One region of the Labilibaculum euxinicum genome, then DNA from elsewhere that is predicted to be linked to it. Evidence: riboswitches for the same ligand, from Rfam matches in the RefSeq annotation. Region 1 holds a riboswitch; each other region holds the start of a gene.
What was found. Region 1 has a riboswitch for cobalamin ahead of ACY0M5_RS13110 (ribonucleoside triphosphate reductase). Riboswitches for the same ligand answer to the same signal wherever they lie in the genome.
Positions count from the first base shown of each region.

Region 2: another riboswitch for cobalamin. It lies ahead of ACY0M5_RS10545 (TonB-dependent receptor plug domain-containing protein); the one in region 1 lies ahead of ACY0M5_RS13110 (ribonucleoside triphosphate reductase).
Region 3: another riboswitch for cobalamin. It lies ahead of ACY0M5_RS10515 (ABC transporter substrate-binding protein); the one in region 1 lies ahead of ACY0M5_RS13110 (ribonucleoside triphosphate reductase).
Region 4: another riboswitch for cobalamin. It lies ahead of ACY0M5_RS13665 (hypothetical protein); the one in region 1 lies ahead of ACY0M5_RS13110 (ribonucleoside triphosphate reductase).

Region 1 covers NZ_OY782756.1:3,301,114-3,304,295, forward strand. Annotated here, with positions in the region: gene ACY0M5_RS13110 (ribonucleoside triphosphate reductase) at 1-1,697, opposite strand, end outside; cobalamin riboswitch at 1,804-1,987, opposite strand; gene ACY0M5_RS13115 (PepSY-associated TM helix domain-containing protein) at 2,255-2,809, opposite strand; gene ACY0M5_RS13120 (hypothetical protein) at 2,793-3,182, opposite strand, start outside.
Region 2 covers NZ_OY782756.1:2,621,412-2,624,593, reverse strand. Annotated here, with positions in the region: gene ACY0M5_RS10545 (TonB-dependent receptor plug domain-containing protein) at 1-1,680, opposite strand, end outside; cobalamin riboswitch at 1,771-1,976, opposite strand; gene ACY0M5_RS10540 (DUF5074 domain-containing protein) at 2,086-3,182, opposite strand, start outside.
Region 3 covers NZ_OY782756.1:2,612,672-2,615,853, forward strand. Annotated here, with positions in the region: gene ACY0M5_RS10510 (TIM barrel protein) at 1-997, shown strand, start outside; cobalamin riboswitch at 1,152-1,357, shown strand; gene ACY0M5_RS10515 (ABC transporter substrate-binding protein) at 1,446-2,627, shown strand; gene ACY0M5_RS10520 (iron chelate uptake ABC transporter family permease subunit) at 2,635-3,182, shown strand, end outside.
Region 4 covers NZ_OY782756.1:3,423,569-3,426,750, forward strand. Annotated here, with positions in the region: gene ACY0M5_RS13655 (sirohydrochlorin chelatase) at 1-373, opposite strand, end outside; gene cobA (uroporphyrinogen-III C-methyltransferase) at 379-1,152, opposite strand; gene ACY0M5_RS13665 (hypothetical protein) at 1,243-1,473, opposite strand; cobalamin riboswitch at 1,505-1,705, opposite strand; gene ACY0M5_RS13670 (AMP-binding protein) at 1,919-3,182, opposite strand, start outside.

The DNA of each region.
Region 1 (3,182 bases):
TTTTCCTGATTGGCAACAATTATATCATCGTAAGTTTTGGTGTCAAGCTGAGCCAAACGATAGGTTGTTCCTTCGGCCGGAGTCGCTTCCAAATTATAGATGTTACCAGTTTCCTCTTGAAAACTAACCAGTTTTTGCTTCATAAAATCAAAAATCCGAAGTGCAAAAGCATTTCCTTCTTCCGAGACCAAATCACTTCCAATAAAATTCAGGCAACACTCATTCATTCCAACAATACCTATTGTTGAAAAATGATTTTGCCAAAATTTGCCATTCCTGTTTTTCAAATGACGCAAATAAAATTTTGAATAAGGGAACAATCCTTTTTCCGTTAAATTTTCAATCATTTTTCGTTTGATCTCCAGACTATTTTTCGCCAAATTCATCAGATGCTCCAACCGCTTAAAGAATTCAGCTTCGTTACTTGCTTCGTAGCCCAAACGAGGTAAATTTACAGTTACCACTCCAACCGAACCGGTTAACGGATTTGCACCAAACAGACCTCCTCCACGTCGTGCCAGTTCACGTTTATCCAAACGCAGCCTGCAACACATACTTCGCACATCATCAGGCGACAAATCAGAATTTACAAAATTAGAAAAGTACGGAATTCCATATTTAGCAGTAATTCTCCAAATGTTTTCATACGCTGGTTTATCCCATTCAAAATCGGATGTGATATTATAAGTTGGTATTGGGAAAGAAAAAACACTTCCATTGGCATCTCCTTCTTCAATCACCTGTGCAAAAATTTTATTAAAAAGATCCATCTCAACCTGAAAATCCCCGTAAACTTCGTTCATCAATTTGCCGCCAATAATTACCGGCTGATCACTCATAAATTTTGGAACATTTAAATCCATGGTCACATTGGTAAATGGTGTTTGGAAACCTACCCGGGTAGGAACATTCATATTATAAAGAAATTCCTGAAGAGCCTGTTTAATCTGATTTTCATCCAATTGATCGTACCTTATGAAGGGAGCCAATAAGGTATCGAAATTCGAAAATGCCTGGGCTCCGGCGGCTTCTCCCTGCATGGTATAAAAGAAATTGACCACTTGTCCGAGAATGGTACGAAAATGTTTGGCCGGCCGGCTAACCAATTTGCCCGATGCGCCTTTAAAACCTGTTAATAAAAGATCTTCCAGATCCCACCCTACACAATACACACTTAAGAATCCAAGGTCGTGAATGTGAAACGCTCCTTTCTTGTGAGCATCTCCAATTTCCTGCGGGTAAATCTTATTCAGCCAATATTGTGAACTTACAATGGTCGAAATATGTTGATTCAATCCCTGCAGAGAATATGACGAATTCGCGCTTTCTTTTATTCTCCAGTCCTGAAGATTCAAATAATCGTCAACCAAGTTTAAATTGGAAAATAATTCCTTGGTGTCGCGAGCCAACTCATGTTGTTTCCGGTATAAAATAAATGCCTTCGCAACTTCAAACAAGTCATATCTGAATAGTGTTTTCTCTACCAAATCCTGAATTTCTTCCACATTGGGAATTCCCGAAAAATCAATCTCTTTCATGATCTGACTGACACAAAATTCGATTAGTTCAACGCGCTCTTCACCTACTGCCTGAAATGCTTTATTGATTGCATTTTTAATTTTATCAGACTTGAATTTAACAACCTGACCATTTCTTTTCCGAATTTGAGATTCGGATACACTACCATTCATTTTCATTTTATTGTTTTTTGATTTTGAAAAAAATGATAGCTTCTGAGGAAAATATAGAATAGGAAGATACATCGAATAGTGTATCCTCATTCTCTGCCTTTCTCCCGAAAGCTACGAATAATCATTACAGGCAGGTCTTCTGGCTTGTCCTCTTTTGGTTTGCCTTCCCATTTTAGTTGAGATAAAACAGTGGCTTCAGAAACCAAAAATATGAGGACTTACAGCTGCGGGGACAGCTCACGAATTAAACGTGATTCCCTATTATTCCTTTCGGAACCTATAAATCAACACAATAGTAAGAAGAAAAAATATGATAATCAATCTGAGTTATTAACAGTTATTGGTCAATAAGCTATGAAAGAGGAAGAAACACGGTTCAATTCTTTTTCAGGAAAGAATATCCTCAATAAAGAAAACTTAGTAAATTGAATTTATCTACTACTATGCAAGAAAGTATTTGAGAATTCATCTTAAAAATGGGATTTAAAGCGAACCAATTTGTATCCTACTTTTTGAATTTACCTTAAAGAAAAACTTCAAATACGAATTTGTCTAAGTACAAACTAAGTGAAAAAATACAAAAGTACAGGTATAATAAAACCAATCATCATTAACCAAATGCCTCTTTTCTTAAATCCATTTTTCCCTTTCACCATAACAGCTCCGGAAATGGCAAAAAATATTAATACAATTGCGTAAATAATGGCTATTGATGAAAACCTTTTGCCTGAATTGTAGTGAATATCATTCACAAACTTATACACCGGCACCTTTTTATATGTTGTTAGTAAAACCTTACCGCTACTAGGGTAATACTCTCCCAACCCACCTTTAATATAGATATTATAAATTCCATTTGCCGGAATTACCTGTGTTAACTTTGGCAAGTCTTTAAAATGGTTTTGAAAGTATAACTTAAATTCCTTTGGACTTAAATTTGGTTTAGCTTTTTTCTCCAAAACTATTTCCTGATACGAAGGATCTTTCTCATTTTTTTTCAAGATTAATAAGACTCCCGACACAGCATAAATCAAGGTTAATCCTATAAATAAATAGCCAAGATCTCTATGCAGAGACCTTATGCTTTTATTCAACTTTTTACTATTCCACAATTTCATACGAAGTTCCGTTTACAAAATAAACTAAATAAAAATTTCTATTTGCCTTTTTCATCCATTCGCGCATTTGATTAATATTTGTCATTTCTGAGGCACAATGTTCTCCCCCTTCTTCGGCATCTTCTTTAGCCTTTACTTTTGCTTCCCAATCGTTAATAAACTTTTCAGATAAACGGTTCTCTTGAAGCGTTCCTTTAACCGCAATCGTAGAACCTGATAATTCCCGGTTAAAACCCTTGATATCTCCCGTAGCTTCAACTCTTAACGACAGTTTACCTGTTTCATCCAGTAATATCGCTCTACGACCCGAATGAGCACATACATGTTTTACCATTCCTTCAAAATAAACCTCTTTCCCTACATTCTGCTCTGC
Region 2 (3,182 bases), 680 kb from region 1:
TGAATGTGATCTAAACGTTGCTATTATTCCAGCATCCCATTTTTCATGAATAAGATCACTCAGAATTTTAGTTATATGATGAGGACGATAAGCCATTGTTTGCTTATAATCATCACTGAATTTATCGTTGTTGTAAGCATCATTGTAAGCATATTTTAATGATGTATGAATTCTATCGCTCCCAACGTTTAAGATATGATTCAATTCCAATTCAACTCCTCTACTTATCATCTGTCCAGTATTTTGAGGACTCCAGAATGATCCAGTAGGTCGCCACGATATAGCATTCTTATTTTTAGAGTGATACAAACTTAAATCTGCATTAAATTCTCCATAATTAGTAGAGTAAGATAAAAAGGCCAGACCTAAGTCTGCGCTCCAGCCTTCTTCCGATTTTATATTTTCATTACCTCCAGGTTGCCAGTACCTTTCATTAAAGGTAGGTCGTCGATAATGGGTACCTGCTTTAACACGCAAATCAATAACATTGGATATTATATGTAATAATGAACTAAAGGAGTACATTTCAGGGGGATTAACTTCGGAACTCCATTCTCTACCAAACGTAAATATAAAAGTACCGAAATTGGGAGAATACTTTCCTGCAACAGTCAACCTTGATTCATTTTCTTCTTTCTCGTAATTATTGGTTTCCCCTTTCAACCAAGAATATTTGCCATTTACATCCAAACTAAATTTACTATTCAAATAATAACGCAAATTTGCGTCATTTAATACTCTTTCCGATGATATTTCGGAAGTATAACCGTCTGTGTATTTTAAATAATCATACAGGTAAGCTGTTTTGGCTTCAACTCTAAATTTCCCAACTAAAGTCTTCCAGCCTAAATACACTTTTAATGAAGAATCTCTTTGTTGTTGATGACTGAAGGGTTTTCCAATTCCCATTAAGCCAGCTATATTTTTCTTTTTTGCTTGATACCAAGCTCCTAAATCAATAAAATGATTATTTAGTTTTAAATGTAAATCGTGAATTGTACCATAAGCTCTATTTTCATTATTGGTAAGTTTCTCAGTCGGAGAGTCAAAATCATATTTGTCAGTATAAGTAAAATCATTCTTCCCATACTGAAAAAATGCCTGAGCTGTATATGAAATCCAACTATTAGAATACTTACTGTGTAGTTTTGTTTTATAATTTGAGAAGCTGCCTATTTCAGAACTCAATCCTATTTCCGACTTTTTCTTCCAATCGGGTTTATTTGACAATTCAATAGCACCACCCAATGTTCCAGAACCATATAAAGATCCTACGGCGCCGTATATCACCTGAACTTGATCAAAAGAACCTGCATTTATTAAAGATAAATCTGCCGAACCTGTTGTTAATGAATTAACAGGAATCCCATTCCAATTCACAGATGTATGTGTTCCTGATGCACCCCGCATCCCAGCCGTAGCAAGAGCCCCAAACGCACCATTTGAAGAAATATTTACCAAAGATGTTTTCTGAAGTAAGCTCGACAAATCCTTTCCATCGTACCTCTGGATAAGAATAGAATCAATTTGCACAGTTTTTTCGGTGGAAGAAAAATGTTGAAGTCTTGGCGCCACAATATCAATGGATTCAATCTGGATGGTATCCACACCTAAGGTTTGCGACCAAACACCGAAACTCAAAAAGCTTACAATTACTGTAAATAAAAATTTCAACTTCATCTTATAATTTGATAAAGAAGAAAACACAAGGACAGAACAAAAGAAATAGATGATTCAATCGTCTTCCAAACATCTTCTCCGAATGTTTTGAAAATTAAGTTTGCATTGGCAGGTCTTCTGACTTACTCAACTTTTTCGGCCTTCCCATCCCGAGGTATCGGAACAGTGGCATTGTGGTGAAAAAGCATTTTTCTGAGCTTACAGCTACGGGAACAGTTCCGGACTTTAACCGGATTCCCTTTTCATCTCTATCTGATTAATTCAGATATATGAGAACCAATTGCATTGCAAATGTATAAAAAAACAATAGATTAATAGATTGTATAATAATTTATATTGGGATGCAAAAAGCGAGATGACAATAATAAATTGCCTCTCGCTTTACAATCTCTATTTATGTTTTATCTATTTATTTCTATATAAATCTTTATAGCTAAAAATAAAGTCTAATACCGACTCTCCAATATTTTCAACTTCTTTACCCTTTTCTCCTTTCGAATCAAATACAATTAATTTACTTTTATCCATATTCATAAAATCGGCAGCTCCAGCAATATAAACATCTCCCGTTACTGGATGTTCTTTAACAGCTGTCGTAAAGAATATACCATGCATCATTGGAGCCACAAAAACTTCTTGTTCCTTTGATTCACTGTTAAAACGATGAATATTGCCAGTTGAAGTCTCTTGCCAGTAAAAATACTTCGTTTTAGCAGAAGCCAACACACCATTTCTATATAGTTTAACACTCTCGTCCAGGCTCACAGTTTCAACAACCTCTAAATTTTCATTTAGCATCCTGAATTTTGCCGGCTCATTTCTACCTTCAGTACCTACCCATATATTACCGTTATTATCTACTACAATACCTGATATTTTTTCATTGTAACTGGCGATTGTTTTAACCTCATCATTGTCAAAATTTACTGTTTTCAAGTCACTTCCCGAAGCAACAAGTAGTTTTTCCTTTAAAGCTAAAATTGATGATTTAACTCCCGGAATATCCGAAATACCTTCAATAGCATTACCAATAGATCCCTTATTTAATGGATGTAAAGTTCTTGCATCATTAGCAGTATTCACAACATATCCATTATTGCCTGCAACATCAATATAACCTGGAGAAGAAGCTTCAGAAGTAAGTATCTCATCGTTTATTTTCATTGTTTGAGCATTAACAACAGAAACATATGGAGCTACTTGTGAAACCAAATAAATTTGACCATCGCAGAATCTCCCACTTAACAGATTATTACCTAAAACTTTACCCGGATTAATTCCCTGAAAAACATTAGACTGAAAGCCTTCTTCATTTAAAAATCCAAGCGTACCATTATTTGATTCTGATGACATTCCAATAATAAAAACCCCTTCTGAATACTCCCCAAAAACCTGCATTATATACGTTAGAGACTCTTTTCCAGCTCCATTTTCCACAACTAATTTTAAGGTATCAACACCTGCGTTTTCTCCTTTATAAGTATAGCTGTTTTCTATTGAAA
Region 3 (3,182 bases), 690 kb from region 1:
GAATTATAAAAATTTAATGGACTTCTCTGTTTATCCATCTGATGTGAGTCGTTTTGAGAACGGATGGAAAGGACTGGAAGAATATATTATTGACAAAAAAATAGATGGGGTTGAATTACTAATCGGTTATGATTCTCCATCCGAAGAAATCCCAAAAGGAATAGTTAAAAGTGTTCATTTGCCATTTTGGGTAACCTGGTTGGATGTTTGGCGAAAAGGAGAGGATGCTGCCAAATATTATTTTCCTAATATGTTAGCCGAGCATTTGCAATTTTGCTGCGGAGGTACGAATGCTGCAGAAATGATTACTTCTCAGAAGAAACTGTGGGAATACGCAGCACATTTTCAACCATCTCATGCTGTTATACACGCTGCACATGTAGAATTGGAACATGCTTTTACGCGTGATTTTAACTATAAAAGCACTGAGGTAATGACGGGTTTAGCAGAAATGCTGAACAGAACGGCTCAGGAATTTGGTGATGGAGAACCTCCTGTTACATTAGCAATCGAAAATTTGTGGTGGCCTGGTCTGGATTTTTTATTTCCGGCTGAGGCCGATGATTTTGCATCACGACTGGATTTTTCAAATTGGAATCTACTTTTGGATACGGGACATTTAATGAATACGAATATTACATTGAGATGTGAGGATGAGGCCATTGATTTTGTTTTGGATCGGATATCACGATTGTCAAAAGATATTCAGGCGAAAATTAAGAGTCTGCATTTGAATTTGAGTTTATCAGGAGAATATCAAACGAAACAGGTTATGAATGGTTTGCCAACAGGATGGTCAGACTTAAATCATACGGAGAAATATACTACAGCACGTAATCATGTTCTGCAGATTGATCAGCACTTGCCATTTACCAGTAAACGGGTAAAAGAGATTATTCACGAGATTGAACCTGAAATTGTAATTCATGAATTCATTACAAAGGATATCAACGAATATTCAGAGAAATTGGATGTTCAGATGAATGCCTTACGTTAGTGAAATTGCATGAGATGTCTTTAAATAGCATTTTTCACATTTCTGCATCTTATAATAAAGACTGTTTCGTTCAATACGATTCAGTCTTTTTGTTTTTGTATGACAGTTATTCCTGATTGCTTTTTTAAAACCTCTTCTTTTTCCGAAATATTCCATAGATTTGCAGGAATTGGGTTTCTCTCTTTTGAGAATTAAAATGGGAATCCGGTGCAATACCGGAGCTGTCCCCGCAGCTGTAAGCCCTCAATGATTTTTCATTGATAAGTTCTGACAAATCAGCCACTATGTGAATGTAGTTTTACATGGGAAGGCGTTAGAATTGGGTAAAGCCAGAAGACCTGCCTAATAAATTGAACTGTTTCGTAACTTCGGGGAACTGAGTAACGAAGGTATAATTGTAGTAATTGTATTTTCTTGTCTGCTATCCCCACAATTATTGTGGAAGAAAATGAATTTATTAAAATCAAGCTGTTGGGCATTACTCCTAATCCTGTTATTGGGTGCTATTTCCTGTCAATCCGGCGATCCAAAAAAGAAAGAAAAACAAGCTGATAATTCAGCTGTCGATTCATCTTTTTATCATCAATCTCAATTAAAGTACGCCAAAGGCTTTCAAATTAAACTTCTTGCCAGTGGCTTAAAAGAATTGATTGTTTGGGATCCTTGGAACGAAGGCAAAATTTTCCAAAAATATTATTTGAAGAATCGTGGGGAAAAAACGGATATTCCGGTTCCTGCTGATGGTTTGTTGGTAGAGGTTCCTGTAAGAAGTATTGCCGCGCTATCGAGTACTCAAATCGGAATTTTAAAGTTCTTAAACGTTCAGGATCGAATTGTTGCAGTTTCTTTGCGCGATCGTATTTACGATGAGGAGTTGGATAAAAAGGCTCAGAATGGAACGATACAAGCGGTAGGTCATTCGGAAAGTCTGAATTTTGAGAAAATTGTTGAGTTGGATCCTGAATTGGTAATGGTTGCCGGTTTTATGAACATCACCGACAAGGAAACTAAATTAATGAACGCAGGTTTACCGGTTGCTTATAATATAGAGTGGATGGAAACTTCACCCTTGGCACGTGCTGAATGGGCAAAATTTATTGCAGCCTTTTTTAATGAGGAGGCCGAGGCCGAAAAACATTTTAATGCTGTAGAAAGGAGATACAATGATTTGAAAATGTTGGTGGAACATGTGGAGAGTAAACCAAGTATTCTTTCAGGCTATAATTTTAAAGGCATTTGGTATATGCCAGGCGGACAAAGCTACTTAGCGCAATTCCTTCGCGACGGAAAGGCAGATTATTGTTGGTTTTCTGATAGCATCAGTGGCAGTATGCCATTAAGTTTTGAGATTGTTTTCGATAAGCAGGGAGAAGCAGATATTTGGTTTGGCCCCGGACAATGCAGAACTTTGGAGGATATGAAAAACATGGATGAGCGTTACACTTTATTTCGATCATATAAAACAGCTCATGTTTTTTGTTCAACAAAACGAATGAAAGATAGCGGCGCCAACGATTGGTTTGAGTCTGGTGTAATGCAACCCGATGTTGTGTTTAAAGATGTGATTAAGATTTTACATCCTGAATTGCTGCCAAATTATGAATTGTATTACTATCAACAATTGAAATAGGAGAGCTATGCTGTTGAATAAAAAAGGAAGATTGTTTTCGCTCGTATTTGGGATACTATTCCTTCTCATTTGTGGTATTTTCCTGTTGGATTTGATATTCGGAAGTGTAAATATTCCTTTTAAAAAGGTGTTTGCAATTCTATATGGTGCTGATGTGAAAAACTCATGGAACTACATCATTTTAAATTTTCGATTGCCGAAAGCTTTAACTGCCATTTTTGTTGGAGCCGGATTATCGGTTACAGGCTTAATGATGCAGACACTTTTCAGAAATCCATTGGCAGGACCTTACGTTTTGGGAATTAGTTCCGGAGCAAGTCTGGGAGTTGCTTTAATGGTAATGGCATCGGCTTTAATGCCGGTTGCTTTTGGTGTAATTTCGGCTTTTCTGGGTAGTTGGGCTTTGGTTGTTGCTGCTGTTTTAGGTGCATCATTAGTATTTATGCTGGTTGCTTTGGCCTCTCTTAAAATATCCGATAGTGTTTCATTGCTGATTATCGGGATCATGTTTGGAAGTATTACCGGTGCTGTAGTAAATATTCTGCAATACTTTAG
Region 4 (3,182 bases), 120 kb from region 1:
CCTTAGCTTCAAGAGTTTCATTTATTAGCTGCACTCCATACTCAACCATTTCATTGCATGTTCCGATGTAATTGGCCAACTGAATTTTCACCTTATATTTTTCCTGAAAGCTTTTTAGAGCGTAAGGAATATCTCTTTCCATATGTACTCCGGTAAAAAGAAATACTGGAACAGCAATAATCTCTGTCACACCTTTTTCAACCAATCGTTTTACTCCTGTTTCAAAATCCGGCTCCGAAAGCTCCAAAAATCCAAATTCAACCTCATAATGCGTAGTTTGAGATGCAAATCGCTCCGCAAACTCTTGAAATGCTTTCGCTCCCCTTTCTTTGCGGGTTCCATGCCCACATAATAAAATTCCTTTTCTGTTCATAGCTATCAAATTTCTGTTTTGGCCATTTGATTAATCAATGGTGATAATTGTTCTGAATAAGCAACTACCTCCCCAACAATAAAAATTGCCGGTGGCTTAAAGTCGTGCTGTTCCATCTTTGCCACAATATTTTCTAAAGTTCCTTTCATTACTTCCTGTTCCGGCAAAGTTCCCCAACGAATCATTGCAACCGGTGTTTCCGGTTTCCTGCCATTTGCCATCAGATTACGAACAATTCGTGGAGCCTGAGTCACCCCCATATAGAAAACCAGAGTATCAATTCCCGCCGCAATCTTATCCCACTGAATTTCTGTTTTGTGATTTTCGCACTGATGTCCTGTGAAAAAAGCTACTGAAGAAGCCACATTTCTTAATGTGACAGGAATACCTGCTGCTCCGGGAACCGCAACCCCAGCTGTAATTCCCGGAATCACCTCAAATTCAATGTCATGCTCCTGCAAACCAAGTATTTCTTCAGCTCCCCGTCCGAAAACGAATGGGTCACCACCTTTTAAACGAGCAATTTTTTTTCCCGATAAGCCAAACTCAATCAGCATTTTATTAATTTCCTCCTGAGGATAGGTGTGTTGTTTGTTCTTTTTACCAACGTAAACAATCTGACAATCAGGTTTGCAATATCCTAGCAATTCCTTGTTTACCAAATAATCGTATAAAACAACTTCTGCATTTTCAATGGCTCTGATTGCCTTCAGTGTAATTAATTCCGGATCACCTGGCCCAGCTCCAACAATGCTTACTTTACCTCTTTCGCGTATCATATTATATTGATTTTAAAGGATTCAAACCTATGTTTGCCTTTAATTATGAGCACATCAATTCTAACCTGTTGTGAAAAACAAGTTGAATTATCAAATTGTATTAATTGGGAATAGAAATTGACTCCAAAAATTAAAATTTTGCAAATGACGTTTTTCAGTCTTTACTTCTTTAATTAATATGATCATCAACCTGTTTGCTTTAGCAACAAACGAGATGAACAGAGAGTCATCTGTAACTGATCTGAATTTGAAAATTTGGTTCCGAAATAATGAACCAAGCATAATATGCCCCGCAGGCATAGATTTAGTAATTTTCTTCATAATCTTACTTTTAGTCCCGAAAGTGTCGATTAAACAAAATTGCTTTTTGGCAGGTTTTCTGACTTTCTCCCTCTTGTTGCGCCTTCCCATATCTTCCATAAGATACAGTGACATCATGCAACAGAGTTTGGGATAGAGATTACAGCTGCGGGTACAGTTCCGGACTCAAACCGGATTCCCTCTTTAATATCAGATCAAGGGATATGATATTGCCAAATCGCGAAACAAATGTATCAATATTAATTCAAGATACTAACAATCTATTTTATGAATGTAAAAACCAAAGCAAACCACCCACTACTAAACGCTGATTATCATGCAAATAACAAACACAGTAAGATCTTATTTCTGTCTAAAAACATAAAGAACAAGAAATTTTCAGATATAAAAAAACACCCCAAATGTTAGGTATAACATTTGGGGTGAAGTTTAGTCTTTTTTGTTTCTAATGGTATAGAAACCGCTTTATTTTATGCGTTGCCGTTTTTTGAAATGGATCAATTTGGGCGATCACTAACTGAACCTGCGAAAATTTATTTACACGTGAATTCACATAAACCTGTAATTCCTGCATTAACTCATCAACAGTGTCATCGACATAATTTCCCACCTCTTTTTTAAGATGTTGATATTGTTGTTCCAATTCCTCATAATTAAAATGAACCATTGCAACCAATTTTCCTTTCTGTTCAATAACTACAGACTCTATTACATGTTTAAAGTTATTGATTACCGATTCTATTTCTTCCGGATAAATGTTTTCTCCACTTGATCCAACAATCATATTTTTCAATCGACCTTCGATATATAAATAATTGTCTTTATCCATTTTTGCTAAGTCGCCGGTTTTAAACCAACCATCTTCGGTTAAAACCTCCTTGGTTTTTTCGGGCTCTTTATAGTAACCCATCATCACATTATCACCCTTTGCCCATACTTCTCCAATTTGAGTAACAGGGTCTGGATTATTGATTTTCAGCTCAACTCCGACTAAAGCAGGCCCTGTAGATTGAAATTTAGTAATTGCCGGACCACATCCTGCAATTAATGGTGCTGTTTCTGTTAATCCATAACCAATTGCATAGGGAAATTTTGCTTCACGCAAAAATAGTTCAACCTTAGAATTCAATTTAGCTCCGCCAATACCAAAAAAGGTTAATTTACCACCAAAGGTTTCCATTAATTTTTTTCCGGCAATTGCATTCAGCTTCTTGCGGAAAAACGGAATTTTATATAAATATTTGGTAACGGCTTTCCCATTAATCGACGGTAAAATTTTACTCCTGTAAATCTTCTCGATAATCAGTGGAACCGAAAACATGATGGTTGGCCGTACTTCTTTAAATGCTGACAATAATAATGAAGGCACGGGAGCTTTTCCTAAATAATAGATACAGGAACCGGCAATCATCGGAATCACATATCCCAAAGTATTTTCATAGGTGTGCGACAAAGGTAAAATTGAAAGAAAACGGTCCGTTTCATCTATAGGATGGATTGTTTTTGACAGAATAGCATTGGAGCAGATATTTTTATGAGACAACATAACACCCTTAGAGTTGCCTGTTGTTCCAGACGTATAAATAATTGCCGCCATATCATCCTCACAAACCTGATAATCCTGCTTTGGTTTTTCAGAAAGATCAAATTTCGGTGAAGATTCATTTGTATGAATTAAATTGAAATCTTCAATTGCAATAATCGATTGT